Regions from separate parts of the Priestia sp. YIM B13491 genome, predicted to be linked through region 1. Evidence: riboswitches for the same ligand, from Rfam matches in the RefSeq annotation. Region 1 holds a riboswitch; the other holds the start of a gene.
The links. Region 1 has a riboswitch for S-adenosylmethionine ahead of ACFX4E_RS07355 (bifunctional homocysteine S-methyltransferase/methylenetetrahydrofolate reductase). Riboswitches for the same ligand answer to the same signal wherever they lie in the genome.

Region 1 (5,347 bases):
CGCTGTTCGAGTCAAATATTCGTTGCAGCCTTCATATTCTTCGCCGCCAAAATCTTCAGCGGTTAAATCAGCATCTTGAATCATCGTTCCCATTGCTCCATCGATGACGAGTATTCGCTTCTTTAGTTGTTGTTCGATAAGTGAGCTCATTTATATCTTCCTTTCTGATGTAACAAGTTGCTTGTCATGAATATAGCGTGTTAGAATTTCGGTCATTTCATAGCGCATAAACGGCGTAATTAAGTAAATACCGTCAAAAAGCTCATATGCTGTATCAATTAAGTTTTTTGCAATCGCAAGACCTTCGACTTCACCGCGAATTCGGTCATTTCCCGTTGCGTCCATGCGTTCTAGAATATCTTCTGATAATTTAATTCCAGGTACTTCATGGTGAATAAATCGAGCATTTCTCGCGCTTGTTAACGGCATGATCCCGATGTATACCGGTGTTGTTAAATGTTTGGTTGCTTCATATACCTCTTCAATTTGCTTAGTTGAATAGAGAGGCTGAGTAATGAAATAGTGAGCCCCGCAGTCGATTTTCTTTTCCAAACGCTGAACGGCTCGGTCTAAGTGACGCACGTTTGGGTTAAAGGCAGCTGCGATGGAAAAATTGGTTTTTTGACCAAGTGGTTTACCCGAATAAGATAGTCCTTCATTAAATTGAGCGATTAAACTAATCAAGTCAAATGAAGATAAATCGTAGACCGAAGTGGCGCCAGGGAAATCGCCAACTTTTGACGGATCACCGGTAATTGCAAGCACTTGATTCATTCCTAGCGTATGAAGTCCCATTAAATGAGATTGAAGTCCAATTAAATTTCGATCGCGACAGGTAATATGAATAAGCGGTCGTGCTTTTGTTTCTTGCTGCATCAGTGTTGCCATTGCCAAGTTGCTGATGCGAGGTGAGGCAAGAGAATTATCAGCTAATGTAATAGCATCTACGCCGACTTTATCGAGTGCTTTTGCTCCTTCTAAAAATTTCGTCGGACCCAGCTGTTTAGGCGGATCTAGCTCGACGATAACCGAGCGGCGCTTCTTCACAATTTCATGCATATGAGGTTTATCCTGCTGCTCACGCTCTTGAACCGTAACGGCTGGTCTCATTTTAACGACTTTACTTGTAATCGGAGGCAGGTCTTTTAAGGCAGATGACATAGCGCGTACGTGAGCTGGTGTTGTACCGCAGCATCCTCCAATTAAGCGAACCCCTTGTTCGCGGAATAAACGTGCGCTTTCTACAAAGTAGTCTTCATTCGTTTCATACTCCAGCTTTCCTTCCACATACGCAGGAAGGCTGGCATTAGGGTAAGCAGATAAGAAAGCACGATCAGGAAGCGGTACTTCTTCAAGAGACTGAATCATATGGTAAGGACCTAAACGGCAGTTTAGCCCGACAACATCTGCTCCTAAGTCTTCTAATTCTTTTAATGCATCTGCTAAAGGACGCCCATCTTGCAGTACGCCAATATCATGCAGGGAAACGTGGGTAATAATAGGCTTATCCGTTTCTTTTCTTGCAAGTGTAAGAACGGTTTTTAATTCTTCGAAATCATAGTATGTTTCAAACAAAAGTCCATCCACGCCTTCATTTAAAAGCCAAAACATTTGTTCACGAATGCTTCGCTTAACTTCTTCTAAACTAATAGCGTTTTTTTGGAAAGAACGAATTCCGCCGAGTGTACCAACCACGTAAGCCTGATCTTTTGCAGCTTGTTTCGCTAATTTTACACCAGCAACATTGATGTCTTTGACTGAATCTTCTAATCCATAACGGGCAAGTTTTTGATAATTAGCAGCGTACGTATTTGTTTGAATAACGTTTGCACCAGCTTCTACATAGGCTCTGTGAATACGAGAAACCTCTTCTGGTTTGGTGATGTTTAGTTCTTCAAAACAGCTGTCAATACCGTGTGAGTAAAGGAGGGTACCAGTGGCACCATCCCCAATTAAAATTTTAGACTTTAAATCTTCAAGTAACCCCATGTCAAAACCTCCTTAAATTGTTCCGCTTCTATTTCACGAGTGATTCGTTTTATGCAATATGCCGATAAAATAGAAAAAGTCTTCTTAAGAAGAAGACTTTTTTCGCCTTCTTATCTTCCAAGCAATAAATTGCTTGCTGGATTTAGCACCATGTCTCTAACGACTGGTTGCTGAGGTTTCAAAGGGCCAGTCCCTCCACCTCTCATGATAAGAATCAATTGTATATAATTGAAACATATTTTTTTAAATAGAAAGAATACTTATTTAATAATTTATCTGATTTTTAGAAATTATACAACAGTAAATTGTGAATTTCCAGCAAATATTGAGGAAAATTTAAAAGCTAAAGGGAAAATATCCGTATATTTTGTTTGGAAATGACTGTTATGTTAGGGGTTAAGGAGTTTTTTGTGAAAAATACAAAAAGAAAATGAAAAATAAAAAATAAACGAAAAGGCACAAGCGCTGGGATATGCGTAGATTTACACGTAAAAAGGCTCGTCTTTTTTTTACCGTTTCTACATATAGTGAACTATGAAGGGTAGAAGGGTGATGGGCATGAAAAGGTGGAAACTCACGCTGCAGGTTGCTGCTACGTATGTAGGCACTGTTGTAGGAGCCGGTTTTGCAACAGGCAAGGAAATCGTTCAATTTTTTACACAGTACGGGGAACTTGGAATGGTCGGGATTTTGGTCAGCGGCTTGTTTTTTATTTGGCTAGGTTCGAAAATGATGCTGCTTTCGCACGCAATTGGGGCTTCTTCTTATCAGCAGCTTAATACATATTTATTTGGTGATGTGCTTGGAAAAGCGGTAAACGGTGTAATGATTGTCATTTTATTTGGAGTAACTTCAGTCATGCTAGCGAGTACGGGAGCAATAGGAAAAGAACAGTTCGGGCTATGGCCTCCTGTTGGGATGATTTTTACAATTGTTTTAACTTATATATTTATCGCCAAAGGAATTAACGGTATTTTAATGGTTAATTCTCTTGTTGTGCCGATGATGCTTTCATTTGCTTTTATCATCTTTGTGCCAAATATCAGCTATTTCTCACTGATTCAAACGAAGCCGGATTTAACGCTCGTCACGCAGTGGAAGTGGGCGGTTAGTCCCTTTTTATATATTTCCCTAAATCTAGCTTTGGCTCAGGCTGTTTTAGTTCCATTAGGAAGCTCCGTGAAAGATAGGAGCGTGATTAAAAAAGGGGCCGTAATAGGAGGATGTGTACTTACGTTTATGCTTGTTTCTACTCATCTTGCCCTTTCCAATTTGCCTTATTCATTTCAACTTGATATTCCGATGAGTGCCGTTGTTAAAAATATCTCAGCGTGGGTGAATGTTTTATTTACGGTAGTTGTGTTAGGCGAGATTTTTACTACATTGATTGGAAATGTATTTGGAATCGCTAAGCAGATTCAGTCATTTCTTCCCCTGAATGACAAACAAGCTTTTGCATTTATTATCTTGGCTTGCTTTATTATTGGGCAATTCGGATATGCCCAGCTTCTTGAGTTTTTGTATCCGATATTTGGCTATATTGGACTAGCTTTTGTATGGATGCTATGTATTAAAAAAGAAAAAATAAGCTAAAAGCTGGATTTTAAAGAATAGATGTGAAAAAACGAAGTTAAATGATGTGACAAGTCGATTTTACTTTGCTATAATGTAAAACAAATAAGACTCTAGCAGTCGAATATATTATCCTTCGGGGTCGGGTGTAAGTCCCAACCGGCGGTGATAAAGCGTATGCTTTTAAGCCCGTGACCCGTTTTCATACGATGTATGTTAGCGGTGGATCTAGTTAAAATCTAGAGCCGACAGTAAAAGTCTGGATGGGAGAAGGATCAGGAAGCACAGTTGTTTTTTTGTGTTGAATTAATAAGGGACACGCTTGCCTTTTTTAAAGCTACCCTTGTTTTTATACACAAAATATAACTGTTTATTTCGTATACAATTAGCGGAATTTTGCATAGATAAAACTGATTCAGCTCAGCCGACCCTTTGGACATTTGTTCAAGGGGCTTTTTTATTTTCAGTGGTTGGGGGAAAGATAAATATGAAAAAAAAGCAGCTGCTATTTCAAAACGGTATAAGAAGTTGGAATAGCGCCAAGGCAGGTGAAGAAAATGTTCACGGGTATCATTGAAGAAATTGGAAAAATAAAACGTATTCAAAAGGCCACAGAAGCAATTGTTCTTACGATTGATGCGAAGACCGTGTTAGAAGATGTGAACTTAGGGGACAGTATTTCAGTTAACGGCGTGTGTTTAACCGTAACGGCTTACTCTCAAAATGAATTTACGGTCGATGTCATGCCGGAGACGATTAAAGCAAGTACCCTTCAGCTTCTAACCGTTGGATCACGTGTTAACTTAGAGCGGGCGATGGCTGCAAATGGCCGGTTTGGAGGGCATTTCGTTAGCGGACACGTTGATGGAATTGGAACCATTGTAAGCAAAACACGCAAAGGAAATGCCTTTTATTATGAAATTCAAGTCGATCCTGAACTTCGTGAATTTATGATGTTAAAAGGATCTGTTTCCGTAGACGGAACAAGTCTTACTATTTTTGATGTCAGCAACCAATCATTTACTATTTCTCTTATTCCCCATACGGTGCTTCACACAGTCGTAGGAGACAAACAGCGAGGAGACAAAGTGAATATTGAATGCGATATGTTAGCTAAATATATGCATCAGATGATGACAAATAAGTCAACTCCTGGCGCCTCGAATCGTTCAGGTAACATGAAGGATTTATTGCAGCAGCATGGTTTTACAAATTAACAGTGAGGTGAAAGAGATGTTTCATAAAGTAGAAGAAGCCATTGAAGAGTTAAAAAAGGGAAAAGTGGTTATTGTATGCGATGATGAAGATCGAGAAAACGAAGGAGATTTTATTGCATTAGCCGAAAAAACGACGCCTGAGGTTATTAACTTTATGGCTACTCATGGAAGAGGATTAATTTGTACACCTGTTAATGAAGAAATTGCACATAAATTGAATCTTCACCCGATGGTAGCGAACAATACGGATGTACATGGAACAGCATTTACAGTAAGTATTGATCATATTTCAAGTACAACAGGTATCAGTGCATACGAACGCTCTGCTACCGTTATGGCTCTTGTGAATGAAGCGACGGTACCAAGTGATTTTCAACGCCCAGGACATATTTTCCCATTGATTGCAAAAGACGGGGGCGTTCTCCAGCGTGCAGGTCATACAGAGGCTGCTGTTGATTTAGCAGTATTAGCAGGAGGAAAGCCTGCGGGTGTTATTTGTGAAATTATGAATGAAGATGGAACAATGGCACGCGTACCGGATTTAACAAAAATTGCAGAGCAATTTGATT
Region 2 (5,347 bases), 110 kb from region 1:
ATGGATTCAACTGCACCTAGACTAACGCCAATTGAAGCCAATTTTACTCCTTGTAAAATATGTCGTGCTACCTTTTCATCCTGTACTTGGAAAGAAATCATAGCTCCGTATCCATTTGCTTGTTCTGAAATCAGTTTGTGGTCTGGATGACTTTTTAAGCCTGGATAATATACATGGCTTACTAGAGATTGTTCTTCAAGCCACTTTGCAAACTGCAGCGCTGTTTTTAACTGCTGATCTAAACGAACTTTTAATGTCTTAATTCCTCGAAGCAGTAAAAAACAATCCTGCGGTCCCAAGATAGCACCAAAAGCATTTTGTACAAACTTTACTTCTTCTGCTAGCTTTTCATCGCTTACTACAACTAAACCGCCAATGACGTCACTGTGACCGCTGATATATTTTGTAGCACTATGAATCACAATGTTTACACCAAGGTCAATCGGCTGCTGTAGATAAGGTGTTAAAAACGTGTTATCCACAATTGTAAGGAGATTGCGCTCCTTCGCCAAACTTGCTACTGCTTTAATATCCGTTACCTGTAAAAATGGATTTGAAGGGCTTTCGATATAAATAGCCTTCGTATCCTTTGTGATAGCTTCTTCAACTTTCTCAACCTTCGTTGTATCAACAAAAGTTGTTTTGATACCAAACTTTGAAAATAATCGTGTTAATACACGATATGTCCCGCCGTACGTATCATGTGAAACTAAAATTTCATCCCCCGATTCAAAAATAGATAACACCGATGAGATAGCAGCCATACCTGATGAAAAAGCAAAACCAGCGTATCCATTTTCTAGCTGAGCAATGGTGTTTTCTAAAGCCTCACGAGTTGGATTTCCTGAACGAGAATAGTCATAGCGGCCGTTGTTCGTCTCATCTTCTTGGTTAAATGTAGATACCTGATAAATAGGTACGTTAACCGCTCCAAAATGACCGTCAATTCCTGTATTTGCATGAATTAAGTTCGTACCAAATCTATGTTTATTATTGTTGGTATGCATCAAATGCCTCCTTCAAATCTTTAATTAAATCATCTGCGTGCTCAATTCCAACTGATAATCGCAGTAAACAGTTTGTTACTCCGACACGATTTCGAATTTCTTCCGGAATATCAGCATGTGTTTGACGAGCTGGGAATGTCATTAAACTTTCCACGCCTCCTAAGCTTTCTGCAAATGTAATAACTTTGACATTTTCTAAAAGTACTGACACGATGTCAGGGTGTGAGACAGCAAAAGAAATCATGCCTCCAAATCCAGTTGCTTGTTTCTTCATGATTTCATAGCCTGGATGTGTTTCAAGACCAGGGTAATACACTTTTTCCACGAGATCATGAGCAGTAAGCCAATTTGCAATTTTCAGTGCGTTTTCATTATGCTTTTCCATACGAAGCGCTAGCGTTTTAACACCGCGTAATAACAGCCAGCTATCCTGTGGACCTAAGATTGCCCCAGCTGCATTTTGATAAAAACGAATTTTCTCTCCTAAGCTTCTACATCGAGCCACTACAAGACCAGCAACTACATCATTATGACCCCCAATGTATTTGCTTGCACTATGTATCACAATATCTGCTCCAAGCTCTAAAGGACGCTGATAATAAGGGGACATGAAGGTATTGTCAACGATAGTAAGCAAATCATGCTGTTTAGCTAACGAAATTGCTTCTGGCAAATCAGTCACGTGCATCATTGGATTCGTAGGTGTTTCAATAAATAAAGCTTTTGTGTTGGGACGAAGCGCATCTTTTACTTGCTCGAGATGGGCTGTGTTGACGTACGAAACAGTAATTCCTTGCTCTGAAAAAATTTCATTTAGTACTCGGTACGTTCCTCCGTATAAATCCTCTGATACAATTAAATGATCTCCGTTTTTAAATAGTGCTAAAACTGCCATTACACCTGCCATTCCTGAAGCGAATGCTACTCCTACTTCTCCTTTTTCCAAAGCAGCAATTGCTTCTTCCAATGCTGTACGAGTAGGGTTTGCCGTACGTGCATAGTCAAATCCTGTACTTTGCCCTAAAGCAGGATGAGCAAATGTTGATGCTTGGTAAATGGGTGTTGTAATAGAACCTGTTGAAGGATCACGACCTACTCCTGAACGAACTAATAAAGTTTCAATTTTCATCTATTTCTCTCCTTAACTCAAAATAAAAAACACTCTTCACAGATGGAAGAGTGTTCGTTTATACACGATTTCTCTCATCTGTTAGAACAATACTGATGTTCCACAGGAATTAGCACCGTTCAAATGAATGTTTCATTTGATGGTTGCCGGGCATCGCAGGGCCAGTCCCTCCGCCACTCTTGATAAGAGTTCTATATAATTGTTGGTGGTTAACGTTTGTTGTTAATAACTTTAATAAAGATTTTCTTTATTGTCAACATAATTTTCTAAAAAATTTAAATCATCTCATTTGTTTATTCAATATACCTGTCCTGATAAGCACATAAAAAAAAAGAGACGAAAGCGAGGTCTCTTTTTCTAAGGCAAATGTACAGATTTTACGTGAGCTAACTTCCAATACATACTTTCTCCATTTGCCGTAATTAGTTCAACAATATTATTAGAAACTTCTTTAAGTACGCCAATTTTTTCTGATTGATCCCCTAAATCTAATACGACCAGTTGATTTTCATATTTTTTAAGCTGCTCTTCAAAGTTTCTGACAAAAGGTGCAGAGGCGGGCCTTACTGGGAGCTCTTTGTCACTTAAAGAATAAGGGGTTAACTCATTGCTGTAAGGAGTGAGCCATTTCAAATGATGCAGAGAAACAAAGACATTTTTATACACTGGAGAATAAAACACAAGATAATCATTCAGCACGCTTGTGATATAGCCATGCAATGATTTCCCTCCTGTTACATAAATTTCAATAAATTTCCCTTTTGCCTGCTGTAAAATATTACGATAAGAAATCCGCTGACTTTCTTCTATTAAATTCTCTTCTATTTCACGTAAAACCGTATAGTCTTCTTCAGATACTTCCCGCAAACCATGCATGTGTAAAAGAGGAATATACAAATAATCATGTCCATTATACAAAACCATAATATCTAATCCAAGATCAATAAGTCTGCCAACAAATGTCGTTTTACCTGAAATATCTAACTCCACAATTTTATTGATATAATGATTCATACTCATACTCATTCTCCTCCTTTTTCCCATATGATAGAAAAGGTGCTTTATAAGCACCTTTTATGTTCCATTTCATCATGCTTTCCAACGATAATTTTTCGTTTTAATAACTTTCTCAGCCGGTGTTGAAGAGCGTGAACCCGTACGGCGTCTTCCGGAGCGATCACCTGTGCGTCCTCCCGAGCGGCGTCCTCGAGAACGATCGTCTGTGCGTCCACCCGTGCGGCGTCCTGTACGTTCTCCCGTACGGCTTCCTGTACGCTCTTCTGTAGACTTTGCAGCTTCAGTCTCTCCATTTTCTTCTGTTTCTTCATTATTTTGATTGTTATCGTTTTGCTTAAAAGCCCCTTTTGCTCCTACACAAATGGTTTTAACGTGTCTTGGCTGTAAGCGTAATACTTGATTATTCTGCACAAGTGTAAATGTACCATTTCGGCTTTGTACTAACACGCCCTCTACAGCTTCAGGTCCTCCATTATTGATTGATACCCATTTATGAGAAAGGTGGGCAAAAAGATCGTTAAAGCTTTTGGATTTCATATATTCTGGTTCTTGGCTCACTACGAGTTCATTTGCAGATTGACTAGCTTGATCTCCATTGTTGTTTTGATATTCACTCACACTCTTAACGTGTTCAGTATTAATATAGATGACACCGTCGTCCTCTGTGAGTAATACTATATAAGCAGATTCAAATGAACCTAAGACATCAAGAAGCTGACCTGCTTTTTTCTCAGGTCCACCTTGGTTAACCTGCACATATTTAGTTTTCATTAATGATAAAGTTGTAGCAAAAGTTTTTCCTCGATATAATTCTAATTCTGCGCTAATTCCAGTAAACGTTTGTGCCGAATTTGACATAGTATCTTCAGTTATACTTTTTACATGCGCTAAGTGATAATATACAAGTGTATATTCTTGTTGATTATTATTTTGGTTGTTTTGATTGTTTTGGTTGTTATTTTCACCATCATTGTTATTATTGTTATTGTTGCTTTCCACTGCTAAGATTAAATAATCTGATTGCACGTCAACCAAATAACCTGTTTTAGATTCAGGTCCTCCACGATAAACGGTCACCACTCTTCCTTTTAGGGGTTTGAAGTGAGAAGAATAGCCTTTATCAGGCATTTGTATATTTCGGCTGCGTTTTTGGCTTGATTTTTGGCGCGGGTTTTGATTTTGCCCTTGTTCTTGGCCATAGTAATAGTTACTCATTGTTTTTCCTCCTTATTAGTTATCCTTATTGGTCATTCATACTGTATATATACGTATCATGTACAGCTATTGATTTCCTGCATTTGCCTATTATTAGCAAAATCCACTGTTGCCTATAAAGTGCCTATAAATCTATCTCTTTTTAAAGAGTCAAAAGGTTATTTTCAATATACGCTGTTCGTTCTTTTATAAAAGACAGCATAAATTCGGGTTCTTTATAAAATTGCTCCAAGTTATCTTTTACGTAAGGATCTTTTAATACATAAGGAGCAATATACTCATGCAGTTGATAAATGATTGGTTTCATGCATTCTATTGTAAATTGATTATTTAGAACATTGTTCATTTTTTGAATATATCGCTTTTTAATGCTATTTACCGCCAGTAAGCGAGCTGTAAGCGTATTAAATCCTTGTGCGCGGACATAGTCTCCTTCCATTACTTTCCCATTTACATCTCTTCCCCAAGTTGCATCATAATCCCATGGAATCAGTTCAAAGCGACCGCTTTCATGATTTAGATAGAGGGCATAGTTATGGACAAAACCGTCGTAATTCTGCATACAAATAATACCGACTAACCAAGATAAGTAGCGGTCGACGTTCAGATACTTCTCAATATTCTGTTCGAATTCCGTATTTGTCCACGTATTAAGATTAAATATAAAATTTTCTAATTTTTCCTCATCCCCTTCTCTCACTGCTTTATCTTCATATCCAGATAACAAAGTTGTTTTCGGCCTTTTATCCAAATCGCTCATCAAAGAAAAATTAGCATCTCCGTCCACTGCATAAAATATGGATCCATCCGCTAAATTTCTTTTTTTCAAAAATAGTTCATCTACCGATTCAAGCTGAAGATATATTCCTTCATTTTTCCCATTAATCTTAAGAGTGACAAACTGAGAATGAGGAGATAAAACGTCTAAAGAGGAGAAAAAATCGAGGGACAATTTGTTGCGCATAAGCGATGGATCTTT

Region 2: linked by a shared signal. The riboswitch ahead of ACFX4E_RS06750 (trans-sulfuration enzyme family protein) and the one ahead of ACFX4E_RS07355 (bifunctional homocysteine S-methyltransferase/methylenetetrahydrofolate reductase) in region 1 are both predicted to bind S-adenosylmethionine.

Annotation. Positions count from the first base shown of each region.
Region 1 covers NZ_JBHZOR010000002.1:224,127-229,473, reverse strand. The annotation lists gene metH (methionine synthase) at 1-150, opposite strand, end outside; gene ACFX4E_RS07355 (bifunctional homocysteine S-methyltransferase/methylenetetrahydrofolate reductase) at 151-1,989, opposite strand; SAM riboswitch class I at 2,097-2,203, opposite strand; gene ACFX4E_RS07350 (YkvI family membrane protein) at 2,548-3,582, shown strand; FMN riboswitch at 3,690-3,840, shown strand; gene ribE (riboflavin synthase) at 4,119-4,778, shown strand; gene ACFX4E_RS07340 (bifunctional 3,4-dihydroxy-2-butanone-4-phosphate synthase/GTP cyclohydrolase II) at 4,795-5,347, shown strand, end outside.
Region 2 covers NZ_JBHZOR010000002.1:110,475-115,821, forward strand. The annotation lists gene ACFX4E_RS06745 (trans-sulfuration enzyme family protein) at 1-1,007, opposite strand, end outside; gene ACFX4E_RS06750 (trans-sulfuration enzyme family protein) at 991-2,136, opposite strand; SAM riboswitch class I at 2,208-2,325, opposite strand; gene ACFX4E_RS06755 (hypothetical protein) at 2,494-3,156, opposite strand; gene ACFX4E_RS06760 (spore coat protein) at 3,226-4,281, opposite strand; gene ACFX4E_RS06765 (CotH kinase family protein) at 4,511-5,347, opposite strand, start outside.